3 regions of the Micromonospora mangrovicola genome follow, and region 3 is predicted to be linked to each of the others. Evidence: riboswitches for the same ligand, from Rfam matches in the RefSeq annotation. Region 3 holds a riboswitch; each other region holds the start of a gene.

Region 1 (7,757 bases), on a different contig from region 3:
GCTCGCCGACCACGAACTCGATGGAGCCGAGCACCGCGCGGTCCAGGACGTGCGCGCCGGTGCGGATCACGCAGATCGAGCCGAAAGTCTGGTCGAAGATCGCCTCCAGCGGCACCCGCGAGTCGATGCAGCCCAGCACGACGGCGTAGGGCTGCTGGTCACCGGAGGCGACCGCCGCGGCGGCGGTGACGTCGTGGCCGTGCACCGGCTGGCCGCTGACGAAGCGGCGGTTGCCGGCCAGCAGCTCGGCCAGGGCGCCACGCGGGGTCCGGGTGGCCGGGGTGCGGCTCGGCGGCGGCATGCCTCAAGGGTGGTCACCGATCCGAACGCGCGCAGTCGGGTTCGGAATCTTCTCACCACCACGGTTGGCGTGTTGTCATGACGGGTAGCCGGTTGTTACCGCCGGGTTACGCCGGTGAGCGACGCCGGCCGGCCCGGGGAGGTTCACGATGCCGGAACACCTGGAGGTACGGCTTTCCGACGGCGTACGCCTGCACGCCGAGGCCACCGGACCGGTGGACGCCGAGATCACCGCGATCCTGCTGCACGGCTGGACGCTGGACGGGCGCAGCTGGCACCGCCAGCTCGCCGCGCTGCGGGCCCGGTTCGGCGACCGGATCCGGGTGGTGACCTACGACGCCCGCGGTCACGGCCGGTCGAGCTGCATGCCGCTGCGGACGGCGACCCTGAGCCAGCTCGGCGACGACCTCGCCGCGGTGCTGGACGAGATCGCCCCGCGCGGGCGGATCGTGCTGGTCGGGCACTCGATGGGCGGGATGACGGTGATGGAGTACGCGCACCGCCACCCCGGGCACTTCGCCGCCCGCACCGCCGGGCTGGTCTTCGTCTCCACCACCGCCGAGGGGCACACCCACACCGTCTACGGGCTCTCGCCGCGGATCGCCCGGCTGATCCGGCTCGCCGAGACCACGGGCGCCGGGGTGCTGGCCCGATGCGGCTCCTGGCGGCCCCCGCGCGCCCTGCTGCGCGCGTTGCGGCCCAGCATCCGCTGGATGCTGTTCGGCGACCGCTGCGACCCGTTCGACATCCGCCTGGTCACCTCGGCGGTGGCGCACGCCTCGCTCCGCTCGATCGGCGGGTTCCGCGCCTCGATCGGCGCCCAGCACCGGCTGGACACCCTGGCCGCGCTCGGCGAGTTGCCGGCCGCCGCGCTGGTCGGCGACCGGGACCGGCTCACCCCGCCGCCCTGCGCCGAGTCGATCGCCGCGACGCTGTCCAGCACCGAGCTGACCGTCTGCCCCGGGGCCGGGCACATGCTGATGATGGAGCGCCCGGACGAGGTGAATGCGGCCCTCGCCGCGGTGCTCGACCGGGCGCTGGCCCGGCCGGCGGCCCCGGCCCGCGCGGTGCGGGCACCGGCGACCTGCCGGCGGACGGTCGCCCGGCGGCCCGACGACGTGGATGACCGGCCGGCGGCGGGAGCGGCCGGAGCCGGGGTGGGAACGGCCGGATAACGGGCAACCGGCGCGGGCGGAGACCGGGCACCGGCATGGCCCCGACACGGGCCGGAACGCCGGGCCCGTACCCTCATTCAGCCGCCCGTACCCGCCACGTGACCATCAGGAGCCCCCGCGTTGAGCGACCAGACCACCCTGGAACGGGAGATCGCCGTCGAACAACGGCATCTCGACCGGGTGTACGCCCGGCTCGCGGAGCTCCGTCGCGCGGCTGCCGAGGCCGAGCGGGAGGGCTACCGGCTGGCCCGGGTCGGCAACTTCGGCGCGCTGGTGGAGCGGGACGCGATGGTCTTCCACGCGGCGCAGCGTCGGCACGTGCTGGACGCCGAGCACGAGGGGCTGGTCTTCGGCCGGCTCGACCTGCGTACCGGACAGGTCCTGCACGTGGGCCGGCTCGGGGTGCGCGGCGAGCAGGCCGAGACGCTGGTGGTGGACTGGCGGGCGCCGGCCGCCGCCGCCTTCTACCAGGCCACCCCGGCCGAGCCGATGGGCGTGGTACGCCGCCGCACCATCCAGTCGTCGGCGGAGAAGGTCACCCGGATCGAGGACGACCTGCTCGACCCGGAGTCCGCGCCGCCGGACCTGGCGGTGGTCGGCGACGGCGCGCTGCTGGCCACCCTGTCCCGGGCCACCGGGCGGGGCATGCGGGACATCGTCGCCACCATCCAGCGGGAACAGGACGAGGCGATCCGTTCCCCCGGCAACGGCGTCACGATCGTCTCCGGCGGCCCGGGCACCGGCAAGACGGCGGTGGCCCTGCACCGCGCGGCGTACCTGCTCTACTCGGACCGGGCCCGGTACGCCGGCGGCGGCATCCTGGTGGTCGGCCCGTCCGGGGTGTTCGTCGAGTACATTGCCTCGGTGCTCCCCTCGCTCGGCGAGGAGACCGCCACCCTGCACTCGCTCGGCTCGCTGTTCCCCGGGATGTCGGCGACGCGTACCGACCCGCCCGAGGTGGCGGCGGTGAAGGGCTCGCTGCGGATGCGCCGGGTGCTGGAGCGCGCGGTCCGGGACGCGGTGCCGGGCGCCCCCACCGAACTGCGCCTGCTCTACCGGGGCGAGCTGCTCCGGCTGGAGCGGGCCGAGCTGGACGCGATCCGGGACCGGGCGCTGCCCCGCGGGGCGCGGCGCAACGAGGTGCGCCGGGTCGGCTTCGACGCCGTGCTCGCCGCCCTGTACGCGCAGGCCCGCACCCTGCGGGTGGGCCGGCTGCCGGAGCAGCCCGCGTTCGAGGACGAGATCATCGAGCGGCCGGAGTTCCGGGAGTTCCTGAAGGCGTGGTGGCCCCGGCTGCACCCCCGGCACGTGCTCGGCTGGCTGGCCCGTCCGGAGCGACTGCGCCGGTACGCCGGCGGCGTGTTGTCCGGGGCGGAGATCCGGCTGCTCGCCGGGGCGTACCGGAGCCTGGACACCGAGGGACTGACCATCGCTGACGTGGCGCTCCTGGACGAGCTGGACGCGCTGCTGGGCAAGCCGGTCCGGCGGCCGAAGCCCCGGCGCGACCCGTTCCAGCTCGCCGGGGGTGTCCGTGAGCTGAGCACGTACGCCGACCGGCAGCGGGCGGCCCGGGCGGCGGCCCGGGAGCGGCCGGAGGATTACCGCGACTACGCCCACGTGGTGGTCGACGAATCCCAGGACGTCTCGCCGATGCAGTGGCGGATGATCGGCCGGCGGGGTCGGTTGGCCTCCTGGACGGTGGTCGGCGACCCGGCGCAGACGGCCTGGACCGGCGACCCGCAGGAGCTGACCCGGGCCCGCGACCAGGCGTTGGGACGTCGTCGCCGGTACCGGTACGAGCTGACCACCAACTACCGGAACTCGGCGGAGATCTTCGCGGTGGCGGCGGCGGAGATCCGCCGGCTCTACCCGGACCTGGCGCTGCCGACCGCGGTGCGCTCCACCGGGGTGGCTCCGATCGAGCGGACCGTGCCGGCCGCCGGGCTGCCCGACGCCACGGTGGAGGCGGCCCGCACTCTGCTGGACGCGGTCGAGGGCACGGTCGGCGTGATCAGTCCGGTGCCGCGCCGCGACGAGGTGGCCGGCTGGCTGGGTGACCTCGGTGGCGGCCGGCTCCAGGTGGTGACCAGCCTCCAGGCCAAGGGGATGGAGTACGACGGCGTGGTGCTGGTCGCTCCGAGCGAGATCCGGGCCGACCCGGGCTCCGGGGTGCGGACCCTCTACGTGGCGCTGTCCCGCGCCACCCAGCGCCTCGTCACCCTCGATCCGGTGCGCTGAGTGTCCCCCGTGCGGGTGGGCCGGGGACATCCGGCGTTCATTTGCACACATAGCGATGTGAGCATAGATTGAGCCCGGCCGGGGCGCGGGACGAGAGGGTGTGGACGTGGGCGCGGGTCATGACCACAGCGGGATGGCGGCCAACGCCGCGCACCGCCACCGGGGTCGACTCTGGGCCGCGTTCGGACTGCTCACCGCCCTGATGCTGGTCGAGGCGGCGACCGCGTTCATCACCGGCTCGCTGGCCCTGCTCTCCGACGCCGGGCACATGTTCACCGACGTGCTGGGGATCGGGATGGCCCTGGCCGCGATCACCGCCACCCGCCGCGCCGACACCGACCCGCAGCGCACCTTCGGGCTCTACCGGCTGGAGGTGCTGGCCGCCCTGGCCAACGCGGTGCTGCTCGGCGCGGTCGCGGTCTACGTGCTGGTCGAGGCGGTCCGCCGGTTCGGCGAGCCACCGGAGGTCCTCGCCGGCCCGATGCTCGTCGTGGCGGTGCTCGGCCTGCTCGCCAACGTCGCCGCGTTCGCGCTGCTGCGCAGCGGCGCCCAGGAGAGCATCAACCTGCGCGGGGCGTATCTGGAGGTACTCGGCGACCTGCTCGGCTCGCTCGGGGTGATCGGCGCCGCCCTGGTCATCGCGCTCACCGACTGGTGGTGGGCCGACCCGGTGGTCGCGGTCGCGATCGGGCTGTTCATCCTGCCGCGCACCTGGCGGCTCGGCCGGGCCGCGGTGCGCATCCTGGTGCAGGCCGCCCCGGAGCACCTCCAGGTGACCGCGGTGCACGACCGGCTGGCCGCGGTGCCCGGCGTCGCCGAGGTGCACGACCTGCACGTCTGGACGCTCACCTCCGGCATGGAGGTGGCCTCGGCGCACCTGACCATGACGCCCGGCGCGGAGGTCGGCGAGGTCCTCGCGGCGGCCCGGGCCGCGCTGCACGAGGACTTCGGCATCGATCACGCCACGTTGCAGACCGAACCCGGAGCGTCCCCCGGGGCCTGCAGGCCGGTCGAGTGGTAATTAGGACAATCTTAAATCCAAGTGGCTATTGTGTGGCTATGCCGGTTTTAACCCTGACTGACCGCCCCGCCACCCGGGCCCGGTCGAGGGCCCGCCGGTAGGCTCGGTCGCGGCCTCCGCCGGGCGGCGCCCGCCGGCGCCAGGGGCGGCCGTCGCCTAATCGCCGCAGCACGGCGAGCCGGGGAACCACGTACCTGGGGTGCATCCGCGCCAGCGGTAGGGATCTTCCGTCCCGAACCCGTCAGCTAACCCGGTCGGCGGTTGACGGAAGGAAACGTGAATGCCATCAGTGGCACCTGTACGACGGACGGCCGCCCGGTTGGCGGCCCTGCTCGTCGCGACGCTCACCCTCGGCGTCGCGACCGTGCCGGTCTCCCCCGCCTCGGCGGCTTCCCCGACCGGCCTGCTCGCCGCCGCGCCCGGCGACGACGAGGGCGGCACCCCCGCCCTGCGCGCCCAGCTCGACGCGGCCAGCAAGGGCTGGCTGGAGGCGCGGACCGCGTTGAACCGCTCGGTGGCGCGGCAGAAGGAGCTCGCCGCCCAACTCGTCACCATCGACGCCGAGCTGGGCACCCGCGACGACAAGGTCGGCGAGATCGCCGCGGTGGCGTACCGGAGCGGACGGCTCGGCACCGCCTCGGCGCTGCTCGGCAGCGGCAGCCCGGAGGGCTTCCTCGACCGGGCCGCCGCGCTGGGGCAGGTCGCCGCGCACGAGGACCGGGCGTTGCGCGATCTGATCGACACCCGGGACCGGGCCACCCGCACCCAGACCGCGCTGAACGGTGAGATCCAGGAACAGCGCAAGCAGGTCGCGGTGATGGCCAAGCGCAAGCAGCAGGCCGAGCACGCGCTGGAGGTGGCCAACAAGAAGGCCGCCACCACGGACAGCAGCGGCACCCGCGGCACGTCCACCGCGACCGCCACTCCCGCGCCGCGCAACGCCGACGGCTCCTGGCCGCCGGAGTCGTGCAGCGTCAACGACCCGACGCCCGCCGACGGCTGCATCACCCCACGCACGCTGCACGCCCTCCAGCAGGCCAAGGCCGCCGGGTTCACCCGGTACGTCTCCTGCTACCGGCCCAGCGGATCCGGCGAGCACCCGAAGGGCCGGGCCTGCGACTTCGCCGCCCAGAAGGACGGCTTCGGCGGGGTGGCCACCGGCGGCGACAAGACGTACGGCAACAACCTGGCGGCGTACTTCATCCGGAACTCCGACGCGCTCGCCGTGCTCTACGTGATCTGGTACAAGCAGATCTGGCTGCCGAGCAGCGGGTGGAAGGCGTACAGCGGCGGCAACGGTGACCCGTCCAGCGACCACACCAACCACGTCCACCTGTCGGTCTACTGACGTACCGTGGCCCGCCGTGCGGCGGGCCACCGTACGTCCGGCGGCGTACACCGGATGTCGTCTCCGGCCCCACGACGCCACCCGTCCGGCGGCGCAGGATCGGCAGCATGAGCCGACTCTCCCCCGCCGGGCGCAAGGCCCTGCTCACCGTGCACCTGGTCACCTCGCTGGGCTGGCTCGGCGCGGACCTGGTGCTGCTCACCCTGGGCGTCGCCGGGCTGCGCGGGGCCGACCCCGAGGTGGTCTACCCGACCGCCGGGCTGCTGGTCACCTGGCTGTTCGCCCCGCTGAGCGTGGCGGTCTGGCTGATCGGGGTAATCAGCGCGCTGCTCACCCCGTGGGGCCTGCTGCGCTGGCGCTGGGTGCTGGTGAAGTTCGCGATCACCACGGTGATGTTGGGCCTGGTGCTGCTGGCGCTCACCCCACGAGTCCGGGAACTCGGCGCGCTGGGCGCGGACGCATCCCCGCACCTGCGGGCCGATCTGGTCGTCGCGCCGGCCGTCTCGACCACCCTGCTGCTCGTCGCCACCGTGCTGTCCACCTACAAGCCGTGGGGGCGGCTGCGGCGGGCGACCGCGCCGGCGGCCCGGCAGGCGGTGCCGGCCGGGCGGCGGGCCTGAGTCAGCCGGCGCGCCCCTGCTCCAGGGTCGCGCCGAGCCGGCTGGCCAGGCCGAGGTGGGCCGCGCGGGCCTGCCGGAAGGCGTACCCGAACAGGGGCGCCGGGGCGGAAAGGGTGATCTCGACGTCGATCCGCACCACACCGTCGGGCTCGTCCCGCAGCCGGGTGTGGTTGCGCACGGTGGTGGCCGGCTGCTGCCGGGCCACGGTTACCACCTCGTCGTCGTTCGCGATCAGCACGTCGGCCTGGTAGGTGACCGGAAAGTGCAGCGGACCCAACTCCAGCCGGTCGGTGATCGCGTAACTGGCCAGGGCGCCGGGCCGGGGCGGCAGTTCACGGACCCGGACGATCAGCGGATGCAGCTCGTCCTGCCGGGTCAGGTCGCTGAGCAGAGCGGACGCCTCCGCCCGCGGGCAGCGGGCCTGCACGGTGTAGCTGAAGCTGTCGCTGCTGAGCAAGCCTTCCCCCTCGCCGTCGACGGTCCGCACGATCGTCCCGTACCCGGGCCGGCCTGGCAACGGTCGAAGGTCCCCACCGTGCCGGCATGACACGGGGGCGGGCGGGGAATCCGGCGCGCCGGGACGGCGCGACAAGGAGGCCGGGCATGGACGGGTACGCCGGATGAGCGCGCACGTGATGGTGTTCGCGCCGACACCGCGGCTCACGGTCACCGTCGACCAGCCGGCCGACCACCCCGAACTGCACCTTCACCCCGGCGGGCAGGGGGTGTGGCAGGCCCGGATGATCCTCTCCCTGGGCGTGCCGGTGACGCTCTGCACCAGCCTCGGCGGTGAGATCGGCCAGGTGCTCGAACCGCTGCTGATCAGCGAGGGGGTGCAACTGAGGGTGGTGGTGCGCGACTCCGGCGGCAGCGGCGGTTACGTGCACGACCGCCGGGCCGGCAGCCGGCGGGAGATCGTCGACGTGACCGGCCACCCGCTGAGCCGGCACGAGTTGGACGAGCTCTACAACCTCACGCTCGGCGAGGGGCTGCGGGCCCCGGTCAGCGTGCTCAGCGGGCCCAGCCATCCCGACCTGGTCCCGGCCGACCTCTAC
Region 2 (7,757 bases), on a different contig from region 3:
TCCAGGTCCATGGCGGACCAGTATGGTCGAACCCCTCCCACCCGACAACGCCGCGACCATCTGCCCGGCCCGCCACCGGGTCGACATCCTCCACAACCACACCCCACCAGGACCGGTCACCCGCTCCTGCAGCCACACGGCGGGGCCTCATTGCCATCTCCGCCGTGAGTCCCACCCACCGCGGAGCGGCTCTGCCTGGAACTCATGGTGGAGATGGCGACTCGCGCAACCATCGACTACCGCACCGTCCGGACAGGCTTCCCCCATCTCTGTCGTCGATCCCTGCCCGGGGGCAAACAGCTCTTGCAGCCCGCCAGCGTGGCTGGCCGGCCCGGCCGATGCCGGCCGGCGGTCGCCAGCAGGCCGGGGCCGGGCCGGCGCGGCCCGCTTGCGGGCCCGCGCGGACCGGAGCGAGCACCCGCGATCTGATGGCCCGGATGGGCCACGACTCATCCCAGGCCGCGTTGATCTACCAGCACGCCACCGCTGAGGCGGATCGGGCCATCGCCCAGGCGCTGCACGAGGCGGTACGCGCGGACCGGGAGAAGTCGAAGAAGTCAGCCGGCAAAGGCAAGCCCAAGGACAAGGCCGGTAAAAGGGCTAAGGAGCGTGGGGAAGGGTGAGGCTATGTGCTCGGCGGCGGCGCCGTCCATGGCGTGGACCGCATCTGGATCGGCTGATAGGCCAAGGCTCGGTCAACCACCTCAGCAGCCGTCAACTCGGGGTCGGTCCAGAAGATCAGGCCGGAGACGTAGCCGTCCGGGCAGACGAGGTCTCGCTCAAGTTGGTCCAGCCAACCGCCCAACTCATCGTCGTCCGCGTAGTCGACACTCATGATTCGCTCGACAAGGGCGATCGCCTCGTCTCGGGTCAGCTTCGCTGCCAGGTCGCTCACCCCTCAGCGGAGGCTAACGGCACGCCAATGGCACGGGCAACGATCGCAGGCTACGGAACATCGAAGGCCCTGGCTGGGACTTGCGTCCTGGCCAGGGCCTTCGTGTGGAGCGGGTGACGGGAATCGAACCCGCACTGTCAGCTTGGGAAGCTGATGTTCTGCCATTGAACTACACCCGCAGGCGGCACCACTGTACCTGAGGTCACCAGCTCCGTGCATCCAGGTACCCCCCGTGGCGGCTTCGCCGACCGCGCAACCACCCAGAAACGATCTTGAAACGGCTCCGGGGCGTTCGAGCAGCAGGATGTTTCACGACGGCAACATATGGTCGTTCTCAAATTCGTCGATGGGATGTAACGTCTCCCCCACGTTCTCCGACTCGGCGTGACACACCCCCAGGTCGCGCCGGCAGAAAGAGGTGGGCCCATGGGACTGCGTCCCAACCTGCTGACCCGGCGTGCCGCCGGTGTCGCGTCGACGACCCTCGCGCTGCTGCTCAGCACCGCCGCCGTGGGCGTCCTTCCCGCTGCGTCGGCCTTCTCGGCCGCTCCGGGTGGCTCCTGTGCGGAGCCGACCGACGTCCACTCCGACGCCCGGGTCGCCAAGGGTGGCAGCACCAAGCTGGACCCCAACGCCCTGACCGGCAAGCAGGTGTCCGAGCGCGAGGCCGATCTCGCCGCCGCCCTGCGTGAGCGGGCCGCCTTCCGCGGCGGCGCTCAGGCCGCCGCCCCGCTGGCCACCGTCACCGTGCCGGTCGTCGTGCACGTCATCCAGCGGGACAGCACCCGCGCCGGCGGCAACATCCCGGACTCGATGATCAACTCCCAGATCACCGTGCTCAACCAGGCGTACAGCGGCGCGACCGGCGGTGCCCCCACCGCCTTCAGCTTCCAGCTGACGAAGATCAACCGGGTCACCAACCCGTCGTGGTACCCGATCGTGTACGGCTCCTCGGCCGAGCGGCAGATGAAGACCGCGCTGCGCGAGGGCGGCAAGAACACCCTGAACATCTACCTGGGCGAACTGAGCGACAACCTGCTCGGCTGGGCCACCTTCCCGAAGCGCAAGCTCGACAGCATGGACGGCGTCGTCGCGCTGGGCGAGTCGCTGCCGGGCGGCACCGCGACCAACTACAACGAGGGTGACACCGGCACCCACGAGATCGGCCACTGGCTGAACCTCTACCACACCTTCCAGGGTGGCTGTAAGGGCTCGGGCGACGGCGTCGACGACACCCCGGCCGAGGCGTCCGCGGCGTACCAGTGCCCCACCGGTCGGGACACCTGCTCCGCTGCCGGCCTGGACCCGATCACCAACTTCATGGACTACACCTACGACTCGTGCATGTACCAGTTCACCCCTGGTCAGGCGAGCCGGATGATCACCGCGTGGAACGCCTACCGCGCGCCCTGATCGCCCAGCACCGAACCGCCGGTGCCGGCTCCGTCCTCGGACGGGGCCGGCACCGGCGGTTTGGTCGGGGGTCAGGCGGCCGGGCGGCGGGTGTCGAAGCCGTGCCGACCCCGCCGCCCCTTGGCCGCCACGGCATGCCGGGGCGGGGCGCTCGCCAGCGGGTCGAGCCAGACCCGCACCTGCGGCCTACCGGCGCCGGGCTGGGACGCCTGCCCACGCCGGGTCAGCATCGCCACGTCGACGGTGAACTCGAAGAGCCGCCAGTCGACCTGCGGCGCGGCCCGGCCCAGCTCGGCCAGCCGGGCCAGGGTCGTCGGATCGGTCACCGGCCGGGCCCGGCCGGCCACGTACGCCTCGTCGTCGCTCTCCTCGGGCGGGAACGAGTGCAGCGCGTAGCGGCCGTCGCGTTCGAGGTCGCGCCGCTTGGGCGAGTCGATGACGAAGCAGTAGAGCCCGTCGTCGGTGATGACGGGGGAGACCGGGTGGACCCGCGGCCCGCCGTCGGCGCGGACCGTGGCGAGGTAGCCGAACCCTGGCCCGTACTGCTGCATGAGAAGGCGGATCTCGTCGGCGAGTCGGGGCTCGTCGGCGGCAAAATCGGACCAGGAAGCCATGCGGACATTCTATCGAACAGGTGTACGAAGATGTAGTCCGACACGCAGGTCACCCGTACCGGTCGCTATGGTGTTCCGATGCTGCTCTCCGACCGTGACCTGGTCTCCGAGATCAAGGCGGGCACGCTCGCGCTGGAGCCCTTCGAGCCCACGCTGGTCCAACCGTCCAGCATCGACGTACGCCTGGACCGACTCTTCCGGGTCTTCAACAACCACCTCTACACCCACATCGACCCGGCGGTCCAGCAGGACGAGCTGACGTCGATGGTGGAGGTCCCCGAGGGCGAGCCGTTCGTGCTGCACCCGGGCGAGTTCGTGCTCGCCTCGACCCTCGAGGTGATCTCGCTGGGCGACCAGCTCGCCGGACGGCTGGAGGGGAAGTCCAGCCTGGGCCGGCTCGGGCTGCTCACCCACTCGACGGCGGGCTTCATCGACCCCGGCTTCTCCGGGCACGTCACGTTGGAGCTGTCCAACGTGGCGAACCTGCCGATCACGCTCTGGCCGGGCATGAAGATCGGCCAGCTCTGCATCTTCCGGCTCTCCTCGCCGGCCGAGCACCCGTACGGATCGGCGGTCTACGGGTCGCGCTACCAGGGGCAGCGCGGGCCGACCCCGAGCCGATCCTGGCGCAACTGGCGGGTCTGGCCGACCCGTTGAGCTGAACGACGACGCAGGGGCCCCGCGTCGCGGGAGCCCCTGCGGACCGGTCAGCCCGGGCGGCCGTAGCTGTTGATCTGGCCGTCGTCGACGCGTTTCATCGTGATCGGCTTGCCGGACTGCGAGGCGTGCACCACCCAGCCGTCGCCGACGTACAGCGCGACGTGGTGCAGGTCGCTGTAGTAGAAGACCAGGTCGCCTACGCGCAGCTCGCTGCGGCTCACCCGCCTGGTGACGTCGTGCTGCTGCCGGGCGTTGTGCGGCAGTGAGACGCCAGCCTTGGCCCAGGCGGCCATGGTCAGGCCCGAGCAGTCGTAGTGGTCCGGGCCGGCGGCGCCCCAGACGTAGATCTTGCCGATCTGGGCGCAGGCGAATTTGGCCGCCACCCCGCCGGGACCGCCCGGGTAGCCGGCCGGGCAGGGCGCGGGACGCAGCGGCCCGCCACCGCCGTTGCCGTAGACCTTGAGCCGCAGCTTCTGGAGCCGGGCGATCTCGGCGTCGATCTGCTTCTTCTGCGCCGCGAGCTGGGCCTCGGTGCGGGCCAGCTTGGCGATCATCTCGTCCAGCGGCTTCTTCTTCGCGGCCAGCTGGTCGCGCAGCGCGGCCACGGTCTGCACCTGCTGCTGCTGCCGGTGCGCAAAGCGGTCGAGCAGTTCGAGGCTGTCCACTATCTCGCCCGGGGAGCGGCTGCCCAGCAGCGCGTTCACCGTGGAGATGTTGTCCCCCTTGTACGCGTCCGCGGCGAGCCCACCGACCTGCCCGAGGGCGCGGTCGACCTGGGCCTCAAGCGGGGCGATCTGCTTGGCCAGCGCCGCGGCCTGCTTGCGCTTGGCGGCGAGGTCCTCACGAGTGGCGTTGACCTGTTCGATGACCGGTTCGAGCTTGTTCCAGTCCTTGTCGATCTGGGCTTCGATCTCGGCGACCGACGGGTCGGCGTGGGCCGCCGTGGCGCCGCCGGTCAGGATGACGGCGGTGCCGACCAGGGCGGCGAGGGCGGTGGTGAAGCGGGACCAGCGTGAACGCGGCGCAGCCGGCAGCCGGTCGACCGACCGGACCGACGGCGGCCGCGGGGCATGGTGTGCCACCGGGCTCCGTACTCCTTCTTCCCGACCGCCTACCGGGTTAGCTGACGGGTTCGGGCGGGAAGGGAGCCGCCCTACCGCAGAGGCTGCGGATTCACCCCGGTTACCTGGGTCCCCGGCTCGCCCGGAGGCGACTCGGCGGTGTCCGACCGTCACCACCCGGGCTGGACGGTGAACTGGCGGCCCGACGATTGACCAGAGTAGAGATCGCTGTTATCGATCCGCAACCCAGGGGGCCGTGACACTCCGTACGTAAATTCGCGGTCATGATCGACATTGGTGAAGGTTTCCTTCAAAGCCGATTACCTGCTGGAAAGGTATTGACCGCGAGCCGGGTGCGGAGTGAGGGTGGGAACGCAGTGACCCCCATCCCTGTCTGGAGGTTCGATGCACCTCTCACCCCCGCCGTCGGGCAGACGGATACTGCTGGCCGCCGCCGTGGCGGCGGCCACCGCGCTCGGTACCACCGGCCCGGTGGCTGCCGAACCGCCCACCAACAACGCCAGCGACCGGCAGCAGCAGTACGCCGCCGCGGCCGACGAGTACGGCGTGCCGCAGGCCGTCCTGCTCGGCGTCTCCTACCTGGAGTCCCGCTGGGACACCCACCCGGGCCAGCCGAGCACCAGCGGTGGCTACGGGCCGATGCACCTCACCGACGCAGAACAGGTCGCCTCGACCCCGTCCGCCGCGCACGTGGACGAGAACGAGGACCCCCGGGGCGACGAGTCCCGGCCGCTCACCCTCGACCCGGCCGTCGCCGCCGCGCCCACCGGCGACGTGCTGCCCCAGGCGTCCCTGCAGACCGTCGACGCGGCCGCCGCGCTCACCGGCATCCCAACGGAGACGCTGCGCACCGACGTCGTGGCGAACATCCGGGGCGGCGCGGCGCTGCTCGCGTCGTACCAGAAGGGGTTGGGCGGGCCGGTCGGTACCGGCAGCGACCCGGCGGCCTGGTACGGCTCGGTGGCCCGGTACTCCGGCGCGGACACCGAGGACGCCGCAGCGGCCTTCGCCGACGAGGTGTACGACCAGATCGGCCAGGGCGCCGGCCGGACCACCGACGACGGGCAGCGGGTGACCCTGGCCGCGACCGCGGTGACGCCGGACGAGTCCGGGCTGCACAAGCTGGGGCTGCGCCGCGCCGAGCGGCCGGACGGGCTGGAGTGCCCGGTCCGGCTCGCCTGCGAGTGGATCCCCGCCCCGTACGAGCAGCTCAGCGCCAACCCCGGTGACTACGGCAACCACGACCTCGGCAACCGGCCGGCGCAGCAGAAGATCGAGTACATCATCATCCACGACACCGAGGGCTACTTCGGCCCGAGCGTGAACCTGGTCAAGCGGGCCGACTACCTGGGCTGGCACTACACGCTGCGCTCGGTCGACGGCTACGTCGCGCAACACATCAAGGCCAAGGACGTCGGCTGGCACGCCGGCAACTGGTACGTCAACGCCAAGTCCATCGGCATCGAGCACGAGGGCTTCGCCGGCCACGGCACCTGGTACACGGAGGCGATGTACCGGACCTCGGCCAAGCTGGTCCGCCACCTGGCCCTGCGCTTCCAGATCCCGCTGGACCGGCAGCACATCCTCGGCCACGACAACGTGCCCGGCATCCTGCCCGGGTACGTCGCCGGGATGCACTGGGACCCGGGTCCGTACTGGGACTGGTCGCACTACTTCGACCTGATGAAGGCGCCGTTCCAGGGCACCGGCACGCCGCACACCGGCCTGGTCACCATCGACCCGGACTACGCCACCAACCAGCCGGCCTTCACGGGCTGCAACCAGCAGCCGCCGGGCGTGCCGACGCCCAAGCCGCCGGCCGCGCCCTGCCCGCTGCGCGGCTCCTCGTCGGTCATCCTGCACACCGCGCCGAGCCCCGACGCGCCGCTGGTGAACGACCTCGGGCTGCGCCCGAACGGCACGCCGGACACCATGTACATCTCCGACCACGGCGCCCGCGCCTCCGCCGGCCAGACGTACGCCCTCGCGGACGTCCAGGGCGACTGGACGGCGATCTGGTACCTCGGGCAGAAGGCGTGGTTCCACAACCCGGCCTCGGCGCCCACCGCCAAGTGGGCGGCGGGCTTCGTGGTGACCCCCAAGCCGGGCAGGGCCACGATTCCGGTGTACGGGCGGGCCTACCCGGAGCGGGAGGCGTACCCGGCCGGTGTGCCGGTCCAGACCATCGCGCCGCTCCAGTACACCTTCGCGGCGGGCCAGCGGTACGCGGTCGGTGGCGTCCTGCCGGGCGAGTACTACCGGGCCGTCACCTTCGACGGTTCGGCGCCGGGTGACTGGACCGTCATCCGGGGCGAGAACCGGTACGTGCAGGTCCAGTTCGGCCACCGGGTGATGTTCGTCAACCTCGACGACGTGCAGATCCTGCCGGCCGCGGTCGGCGCGCCGGCCTGACCGGTCCCGACGACGAAGGCCCCCGGTCCGTGTGGACCGGGGGCCTTCGTGCTGATCGGGGTCAGTAGACCCGGCGATACCCGGCGACCGGCATGTAGGCGACCTTCGCGACCTGGACCGGTTTGCCGGTCCGTGGCGCGTGCACCATCAACCCGTTGCCGAGATAGAGCCCGACATGGTGCAGGTCGCTGTAGAAGAAGACCAGGTCACCGGGGCGGGCGTCGGACTTGGAGACCGCCTTGGTCTCGCTCCACTGCGCGCCGGTGAAGTGGGTGAGGTAGATGCCCGCGGCCTTGTAGGCGTACTGGGTGAGGCCGGAGCAGTCGAACGAGTTCGGGCCGGTGGCCCCCCAGACGTACGGGTCGCCGACCTGCGCGCAGGCGGTCTTGATCGCGGTACGCGCGGCGCTGCTGACCACGCCGTCGATGTTCGGGCAACCCTCCACCCGCACCGAGGTCACCGGCAGCATCGCGGTCAGCCGCTTGATCTCGGCGTCGATCTGCTTCTTCTTCGCGTTCAGCTCGGCGACCTGCTTCTTCTGGGTCTCGATCAGGGCGTCCAGCTTCTGCTTCTGCGCGTTGTACTTGTCACGGATGGCCAGCACCCCGGCGACCTGCTTGCGCTGCTGCTCGGCCAGCCGGTCGAGGATGACGAGCTGCTCACCGAGCGTGCCCGGCTTGG
Region 3 (7,757 bases):
CGCCGCGCGGTGACGGGCGCGGCGGGCCGGGTCAGCGTTCGGCGGGCGCGGTGGCCGGCCCGGTGGTGAAGAGCGCCAGCAGGGCGCCGACCTGCTGGTCGGCCTCGGCGGGGTGGCGGAAGTGGCCGCTCGGGTTGATCGTGTACTCGTTGCGCCGGCCCACCCGGGTGCGCCGGAGGTACCCGCCCGCCTCCAGGTCGGCGACGATCGCCTGGGCGGCTCGTTCGGTCACCCCCACCTCCCCGGCCACGTCCCGCAGCCGCGCCGTCGGGTTGCGCGCGATGGCCAGCAGCACGTGCCCGTGGTTGGTGAGGAAGGTCCAGTTCCGGGGGCTCCCGTTCCCGCCCGCTGTCGTCGCCATGATGGTCATGGTATGGCCCGCTGGGGCGTCGGCCGGTCCTGGCCCGGTCCGGGGTCGCGCCGGTGGGCCGCGGGGGTGAGCGCCGGGCAAGGTCCGGGTGTGGCTCAACGCACGAAATGCGTATCAGGTAAATCTTGACGTGCCTTGTGCTGCGTGTGACGGTGGTCGGCGGGGCCGCCTCCGCCGCCGACCGGGCTGACCAGGTCGTTTCGCGCGAGGACGAGGTGACTGCCGTGACCGGTCGCGCCGAGCCCAGCGAGGGCCGTCAGGGCATGACGAGGAGGGCACTGCATTGACGCCGCCGAACATTCCGGAACAGGCGCTCGCGGAGCTGTACGCCGGTAACCGCCGGTTCGTCAGCGGCGCCCCACGCCATCCCAATCAGGATGCCGGTCACCGGGCCGCCGTCGCCGACGGCCAGCACCCGTTCGCGGTGATCGTCGGCTGCTCCGACTCCCGGCTCGCCGCCGAGATCATCTTTGACCGGGGCCTCGGCGACCTCTTCGTGGTACGCACCGCCGGCCACACCGTCGGCCCCGAGGTGCTCGGCAGCGTCGAGTACGCGGTCACCGTGCTCGGCACCCCGCTGGTCGTGGTGCTCGGGCACGACTCCTGCGGCGCGGTGCAGGCCGCCCGCGAGTCGGTGAGCACCGGCACGTCCCCGGCCGGGCACCTCGGCGCGGTGGTGGATGCCGTCGCCCCCAGCCTGCTGCGGGCCGCGCGGGAGGGCGTCGAGGACGTCGACGGGATCGTCGACATCCACATCGCGCAGACCGTGGAGGCCATGCTGGCCCGCTCCGCCGTGCTCGCCGAGCGGGTGTCCGCCGGGCGGTGCGGGGTGGTGGGCATGTCGTACCGGCTCAGCGCGGGCGAGGTGCGGACGGTGGCCGAGGCGCCGGCCCGCAAGCCGAGCGGCGCGCTGCCCGGTCCGGCCGCCGGGGCCGCGGACCAGGCGCCCGCCGCCCTCGCCGGCTGACCGAACCCCGAACGCGACCAGGGCCGCCCCGCGTTCGCGGGACGGCCCTGGTCGGGGGTGCCGGAGCTACAGCAGCGACATGTGCACGTGGTCGGTGTGGTTGGACGGTCCGCTGTACGACTTCCAGCCGGTCGCCGGGAACCAGATCTGCCGGTTCCAGATCACGTAGTAGATGCCCAGCCGGTCGGCGTTGCGGATGAGGAATGCGGCGACGTTGTTGCCGTACATCCGCATGTCGTTGTTGTGCCAGGGGGAGAAGCCGCTCTTCTGCAGCGACCAGTCGCAGGCCCGGCCCTTGGGGTGCTCCCACGGCCCGCCGGAGCGGTAGCAGCCCACGAACCGGTTGAAGCCGGCCTTCTTCACCTCCTTGTACGCGTGCAGGGTGCGCGGGGTGACGCAGCCCGAGGTGGTGGGGTCGTCCTCGCTGCACGACTCGGGCTTCCAGTCGCCGTCGGCGGTGCGGCCGGGGCCGATCGCGGCCACCTTCGAGGTGGCCGAGACCAGGCCGCCGGTGAAGCCGAGGCCGCCGACCAGCTTCAGCGCCTTCTCCGTCTCGGCCTTCTCCCGGGCCATCACGTTGGCCTGCTTCTGCTGCTCGCGAACCTCGGCGTCGAGGGCCAGCTTGGCCTGCTCGGCGCGGGTCTTCGCGGCGTTGATGTCGGCGAGCTTCTGCGCGTGCACCATGTTCAGCTCGTCCAGCGCGACAGCCCGGTGGACGAACGAGTCCGGCGAGTTGCTCTCCAGCAGCATGGTCATCGCGCCGAGCCGGCCGGTCCGGTAGGACTGCGCCGCGATCGCGGTGATCTGCGGGCTCAGCGCGTCGAGCTGCTCCTCCGCCGCCTTCACCTCCTGGGCGAGCTGGAGCTGGCGCTTCTTGGACTTCTCCAGCTTGGTCTTGGCCTGGAGGTAGTTCCGGTTCGCCTGGGCGATGGCGTCGGTGATGAGCAGGTCACCGTCCTCCTCGTGCTCGGAGGGGGTGGGGGTGCTCGGGGCGGCCGGCGCCGGGGCGGGCCCGACGACGATGGCGCACGCGGCGAACACGGCTACCACGGGTGTCAACCAGCGGCGCAGGGGTGCCGTCACAATTTTCCCTTCCGTCGACCGCCGACCGGGTTAGCTGTCGGGTTCGGGACGGAAGTGGCCCCTACCGCTCGCGCGGACTCACCCCAGGTACCTGGTTCCCCGGCTCGCCTGCCGGCGATTGGGCGGTGGTACCGCTGGCGCCGCTGCGCGCCTTTGGCGGTGACCGGCAGCGAGGTTACCCGAGAGCCCGGGCGGGATCTACGTCCGGAAGCCGACCAGAAGCCCCAATTCGTCGTGGCCCTGCGTGACCGGCGTCGCGTTTGAGATCGATGGTCACGCTGCGGAGTGTCACCATGCGACCTCCGTGGTCCCGTCCGGCCCGGGCCGCCCGCCGAGGGCCGCCAGGGCGGCACCACCGTGGCGACGCGGCAGCGGGCCGGCGCACGGCCCGGCCGGTCACATCGCCGGGCACTCGGCGCCGGCCGCTCAGGCGAGGCCGGCGCGACGGCGGCGGTACTCCTCCTCGTCGATCTCGCCGCGGGCGTACCGCTCGTCGAGGATGCGCCGGGCCGACAAGGTGTGGTCCCCGGTGCGGTCCCGCTCGGTGAGCCGGAACACCAGCCACACCAGCCCTACCAGCACCACCAGCCCCAGCAGGGACCAGATCCACATCCAGCCCATCATCGGGCCGTCCCACATCATCTGGCCGCCCTCCTCTCCGTACCCGAGGGTCGGCCGGTCCGGCGCGAGGAGGGCGCCGGCCCCGGTCGCCACCCCGAACGTACGACGGCTGCGGCCCGCCCGGGCCGGGTCGGGCGGGCCGGGTCGGGCGGGCCGGAAGTCCCGGGTCAGCCCCGCTTCATCAGCCGGCCGATGGCGGCCATCATCTCGGTCGCCATCTCGTCGGCGCGCCCCTCGGCGGCGCCCTCGTGCATGCAGTGCCGGGCGTGCCCGTCGAGCAGCCCGAGGCCGACCTTGTCCAGGGCTGCCTGGATCGCGGAGATCTGGGTCAACACGTCGATGCAGTAGCGGTCGTCCTCGACCATCTTCTCGATGCCGCGGACCTGGCCCTCGATACGGCGGAGCCGCGCGAGCAGTTGGTCCTTGCTGGCGGTGTAGCCCCGGGTCGGGGTCGACGGTGCGGTCATGAGATCGAGGATAGCGTACCCCTCGGGGGTATGGTACGGTCCGGTGAGTGGCAATACCCCCACGGGGTATTGGCATCGGACCGAAATGGCAGCCGGCTCTCTTCCAGCTACCCCTGGGGGGTATAGGATGGGGCGGCGGGAAGGGGAGTAGCGATGGTTACCACCACGTACCAGGTGCAGGGCATGACCTGCGGGCACTGCGTCAACTCGGTCAGCACCGAGGTGAGCGCCCTCCCGGGCGTCACCGATGTGCAGGTGGACCTGGCCTCCGGCCAGATCACCGTCACCAGCGAGAGCCCGTTGGACACGGGCGCCGTGCGCGCCGCCGTGGACGAGGCCGGATACGACCTCGTCGGGGCGTGACGGGTCCGCCGACCCGAGGAAACCGAGGTGCCACGATGAACACGGCGACGAAGCTGAGCGGCTTTGCACTCGGCCTCGCGGCGGTGTTCGGCGCGGCGTACGGGGCCGGCCACCTGGTCGGCCCCGTCGCCCCCGCCGCCGAGAGCCGCCACGACACCGCCGGACCCGGCCACGACTCCGCCGAAGCCGGCCACGCCGGCGGAGACGCCGCCGGCCACCTGCCCGGCGGGCTGCTCGTCTCCGACCGCGGCTACACCCTGCAACCGACGGCCGCCCCGGGCGGCGAGTTCGCCTTCCGGATCACCGGACCGGACGGCCGGGCGGTCACCCGCTTCGACGTGGCGCACGACAAGCGGATGCATCTGATCGTCGCCCGGCGCGACCTCTCCGGTTTCCGGCACGTCCATCCGGAGTTGGCCGCCGACGGCGTCTGGCAGGTCGCCTCGCCGCTCACCGGGCCCGGGGTCTGGCGGGTTTTCGCCGACTTCACCCCGGCCGGCGGCGATCCGCTGACCCTCGGGGTGGACGTCACCGTCCCCGGCGCGCTGGAATCCCGGCCGCTGCCGGCACCCGCCACCAGCACCACCGTCGACGGCTACACCGTCACCCTGGCCGGGTCCCCACAGCCCGGCCGCACCAGCCGGCTCACCCTGACCGTCAGCCGGGACGGGCGACCGGTCACCGACCTCCAGCCCTATCTCGGGGCGTACGGGCACCTGGTGGCGCTGCGCCAGGGCGACCTTGCGTACCTGCACGTGCACCCGGAGGGCACGCCCGATGACGGGCGGACCCCGGCCGGCCCGGCGGTCACCTTCGCCGCCGAGGTGCCCTCAACCGGGACGTACCGCCTCTACCTGGACTTCCGGCACGGCGACGCGGTGCACACCGCGGAGTTCACCGTGGTGGCGGGCGACGTCCCGCCGCCCGCCGCGCCGACCACCACCGCACCCGGCCCGGACGCCGACCACGGCACCCCGGGCCACGGACACAGCTGACAGGAGGTGCCGCGATGACCTCGACCGCCAAGGCGTTGCCGGTCGCGCCGAACCGGATCGAACTCGCGATCGGCGGCATGACCTGCGCGTCCTGCGCCGCCCGGATCGAGAAGAAGCTCAACCGGATGGACGGCGTCGAGGCGACGGTCAACTACGCCACCGAGAAGGCAACCGTCCGGTACGCCGACGACGTCACCCCGGACGACCTGATCGCCACGGTGGAGAAGACCGGCTACACGGCCGCCGTACCGCCGCCGCCCGCGCAGGCCGCCACCGAGGCGACCGCCGAGCCGGTGGACGAGCTGCGCGCGCTGCGTACCCGGCTGTGGGTGTCGGTGGTGCTGACCGTCCCGGTGATCCTGCTGGCCATGGTGCCGGCCTGGCAGTTCGACTACTGGCAGTGGCTGTCACTGACGCTCGCCGCCCCGGTCGTGGCCTACGGTGGCCTGCCGTTCCACCGGGCGGCCTGGATCAACCTGCGGCACGGTGCCGCCACCATGGACACCCTGGTGTCGCTCGGCACGCTCGCCGCCTTCGGCTGGTCGCTCTGGGCGCTCTTCCTCGGCGACGCCGGGATGCCCGGGATGACCCACCCGTTCCGCTTCGACATCACCCGCACCGACGGCGCCGGCAACATCTACCTCGAGGCGGCGGCAGGGGTGACCGTCTTCATCCTCGCCGGCCGCTACTTCGAGGCCCGATCCAAGCGGACCGCCGGCGCCGCCCTGCGGGCCCTGCTGGAACTGGGCGCCAAGGACGTCGCGGTGCTGCGCGACGACCGGGAGACCCGGATCCCGGTGGACCAGCTCGTCGTCGGGGACCGGTTCGTGGTCCGGCCCGGCGAGAAGGTCGCCACCGACGGCGTGGTCGAGGACGGCACCTCGGCGGTTGATGCCAGCATGCTCACCGGCGAGTCCGTGCCGGTCGAGGTCGGGCCGGGGGACACCGTGGTCGGCGCGACCGTCAACGCCGGGGGCCGGTTGGTCGTCCGGGCCACCCGGATCGGCGGGGACACCCAGCTCGCCCAGATGGCGAAGCTGGTGGAGCAGGCGCAGACCGGCAAGGCCGCCGTGCAGCGGCTCGCCGACCGGATCTCCGGGGTCTTCGTGCCCATCGTGATCGCCCTGGCCGCCGGCACACTGGGCTGGTGGCTCGGCACCGGGGCCGGGACGACCGCCGCGTTCACCGCCGCGGTGGCCGTGCTGATCATCGCCTGCCCCTGCGCCCTCGGCCTGGCCACGCCGACCGCGCTCCTGGTCGGCACCGGCCGGGGGGCCCAGCTCGGCATCCTGATCAAGGGCCCGGAGGTGCTGGAGTCGACCCGGCAGGTGGACACGGTGGTGCTGGACAAGACCGGCACCGTCACCACCGGGAAGATGACCCTGGTCGACGTGCTCCCCGCCGCCGGCCAGGACGCCGACGAACTGCTCCGGCTGGCCGGCGCGCTGGAGGCCGCGTCCGAGCACCCGATCGCCCGGGCGATCGCCGACGGCGCCGCCGAGCGCGGCCCGCTGCCGGCCGTCAGCGGCTTCGCCAACGCCGAAGGGCTCGGCGTGACCGGATCGGTCGACGGCCGGGACCTGGTCGTCGGGCGGCTCCGGCTGCTGCGGGAGCGCGGTCTCGACGTACCCGAGGAGGTCGCGCGAACGGCGACCGACGCGGAGGCCGCCGGTCGGACGGCGGTGCTGGCCGGCTGGGACGGCCAGGCCCGGGGCATCCTCGCGGTGGCCGACGTGGTCAAGCCGACCAGCCGGGCGGCCGTCGCCCGGCTGCTCGAACTGGGCCTGACCCCGGTGCTGCTCACCGGCGACAACGCCACCGTCGCGCAGGCGGTGGCCGCCGAGGTCGGCATCGACCAGGTGGTCGCCGAGGTGCTGCCCGCCGACAAGGTCGACGTGGTAAGCCGGCTGCAGGGCGACGGCCGGACGGTGGCCATGGTCGGTGACGGGATCAACGACGCCGCCGCGCTGGCCCAGGCCGACCTCGGGCTGGCCATGGGCACCGGCACCGACGTCGCGATCGAGGCGTCCGACCTGACCCTGGTCCGGGGTGACCTGATGGCGGCGGTGGACGCCATCCGGCTCTCCCGCCGCACCCTGCGCATCATCAAGGGCAACCTGTTCTGGGCCTTCGCCTACAACGTCGCCGCCCTGCCGTTGGCCGCCGCCGGCCTGCTCAACCCGATGATCGCCGGGGCCGCGATGGCCTTCTCCTCGGTCTTCGTGGTGGCGAACAGCCTCCGGCTCCGGAGCTTCCGCCCGGTCGGCTGAGCCGCGCCCGGGTGCACTCTGGGTGATTCATGTGGGTTGAGCCGCCGGCCGGCGGGGTACCTCCACATCGTCAGGACAGCTGCTCTGTGGAGGTTCCGATGGGTTTCGACGAGAAGATCGGCAACGCGACCGAGAACACCGCCGGCAAGGTCAAGGAGGGCGTCGGCCGGGCGACCGACAACGAGCGCCTCGAGGCCGAGGGCCGCAACGACCAGGCCGAGGCCAACCTGAAGCAGGCCGGCGAGAACGTCAAGGACGCCTTCAAGAGCTGAACAACATTTCGTACCCGACGCCGGGCCGGCACCTCGCCGGCCCGGCGTGCTGCGCGCGGACCGGGGGTCCGGCGGTGCACGCCGCGTGCCCGGCACACTTGATCCGACGCCGCCCGATCCGTCCGGGGCGCGGGCGGCGGCACCGCGAGGAAGCCCCGGCAGACCACCGGCCGCCACCGGCCGACGACCGTACGGGGAGACCGATGCCCGTCGCCACCGCGATCCGCGCCGCCGCCCTGGTGACCATGACAGCGCTCGCCGGGGCCTGCCAGTCACCAGGGGAGGACGCCGCGGCCCCGACCGCCGCTCCAAGCGTCTCCGCCGCCGAACCCGCGCCGACCACCGTCGC

The links. Region 3 has a riboswitch for cyclic di-AMP ahead of ACL02O_RS07345 (coiled-coil domain-containing protein). Riboswitches for the same ligand answer to the same signal wherever they lie in the genome.
Region 1: linked by a shared signal. The riboswitch ahead of ACL02O_RS02055 (coiled-coil domain-containing protein) and the one ahead of ACL02O_RS07345 (coiled-coil domain-containing protein) in region 3 are both predicted to bind cyclic di-AMP.
Region 2: linked by a shared signal. The riboswitch ahead of ACL02O_RS21170 (C40 family peptidase) and the one ahead of ACL02O_RS07345 (coiled-coil domain-containing protein) in region 3 are both predicted to bind cyclic di-AMP.

Annotation. Positions count from the first base shown of each region.
Region 1 is NZ_JBJZOG010000003.1:71,379-79,135, reverse strand. Features, by position in the region: gene ACL02O_RS02075 (carbonic anhydrase) at 1-301, opposite strand, end outside; gene ACL02O_RS02070 (alpha/beta fold hydrolase) at 450-1,475, shown strand; gene ACL02O_RS02065 (HelD family protein) at 1,596-3,713, shown strand; gene ACL02O_RS02060 (cation diffusion facilitator family transporter) at 3,820-4,734, shown strand; cyclic di-AMP (ydaO/yuaA leader) riboswitch at 4,878-5,009, shown strand; gene ACL02O_RS02055 (coiled-coil domain-containing protein) at 5,015-6,082, shown strand; gene ACL02O_RS02050 (hypothetical protein) at 6,190-6,702, shown strand; gene ACL02O_RS02045 (SRPBCC family protein) at 6,704-7,189, opposite strand; gene ACL02O_RS02040 (1-phosphofructokinase family hexose kinase) at 7,323-7,757, shown strand, end outside.
Region 2 is NZ_JBJZOG010000055.1:21,434-29,190, reverse strand. Features, by position in the region: gene ACL02O_RS21205 (nucleoside triphosphate pyrophosphohydrolase family protein) at 1-11, opposite strand, end outside; gene ACL02O_RS21200 (hypothetical protein) at 438-623, shown strand; gene ACL02O_RS21195 (e9imm peptide) at 626-895, opposite strand; tRNA gene ACL02O_RS21190 (tRNA-Gly) at 1,001-1,074, opposite strand; gene ACL02O_RS21185 (zinc metalloprotease) at 1,322-2,308, shown strand; gene ACL02O_RS21180 (pyridoxamine 5'-phosphate oxidase family protein) at 2,380-2,922, opposite strand; gene dcd (dCTP deaminase) at 3,001-3,579, shown strand; gene ACL02O_RS21170 (C40 family peptidase) at 3,630-4,664, opposite strand; cyclic di-AMP (ydaO/yuaA leader) riboswitch at 4,677-4,812, opposite strand; gene ACL02O_RS21165 (N-acetylmuramoyl-L-alanine amidase) at 5,049-7,076, shown strand; gene ACL02O_RS21160 (NlpC/P60 family protein) at 7,138-7,757, opposite strand, start outside.
Region 3 is NZ_JBJZOG010000011.1:68,781-76,537, forward strand. Features, by position in the region: gene ACL02O_RS07335 (helix-turn-helix transcriptional regulator) at 32-370, opposite strand; gene ACL02O_RS07340 (carbonic anhydrase) at 654-1,337, shown strand; gene ACL02O_RS07345 (coiled-coil domain-containing protein) at 1,404-2,420, opposite strand; cyclic di-AMP (ydaO/yuaA leader) riboswitch at 2,425-2,555, opposite strand; gene ACL02O_RS07350 (SHOCT domain-containing protein) at 2,847-3,134, opposite strand; gene ACL02O_RS07355 (metal-sensitive transcriptional regulator) at 3,209-3,508, opposite strand; gene ACL02O_RS07360 (heavy-metal-associated domain-containing protein) at 3,662-3,871, shown strand; gene ACL02O_RS07365 (hypothetical protein) at 3,907-4,866, shown strand; gene ACL02O_RS07370 (heavy metal translocating P-type ATPase) at 4,881-7,136, shown strand; gene ACL02O_RS07375 (CsbD family protein) at 7,235-7,408, shown strand; gene ACL02O_RS07380 (hypothetical protein) at 7,612-7,757, shown strand, end outside.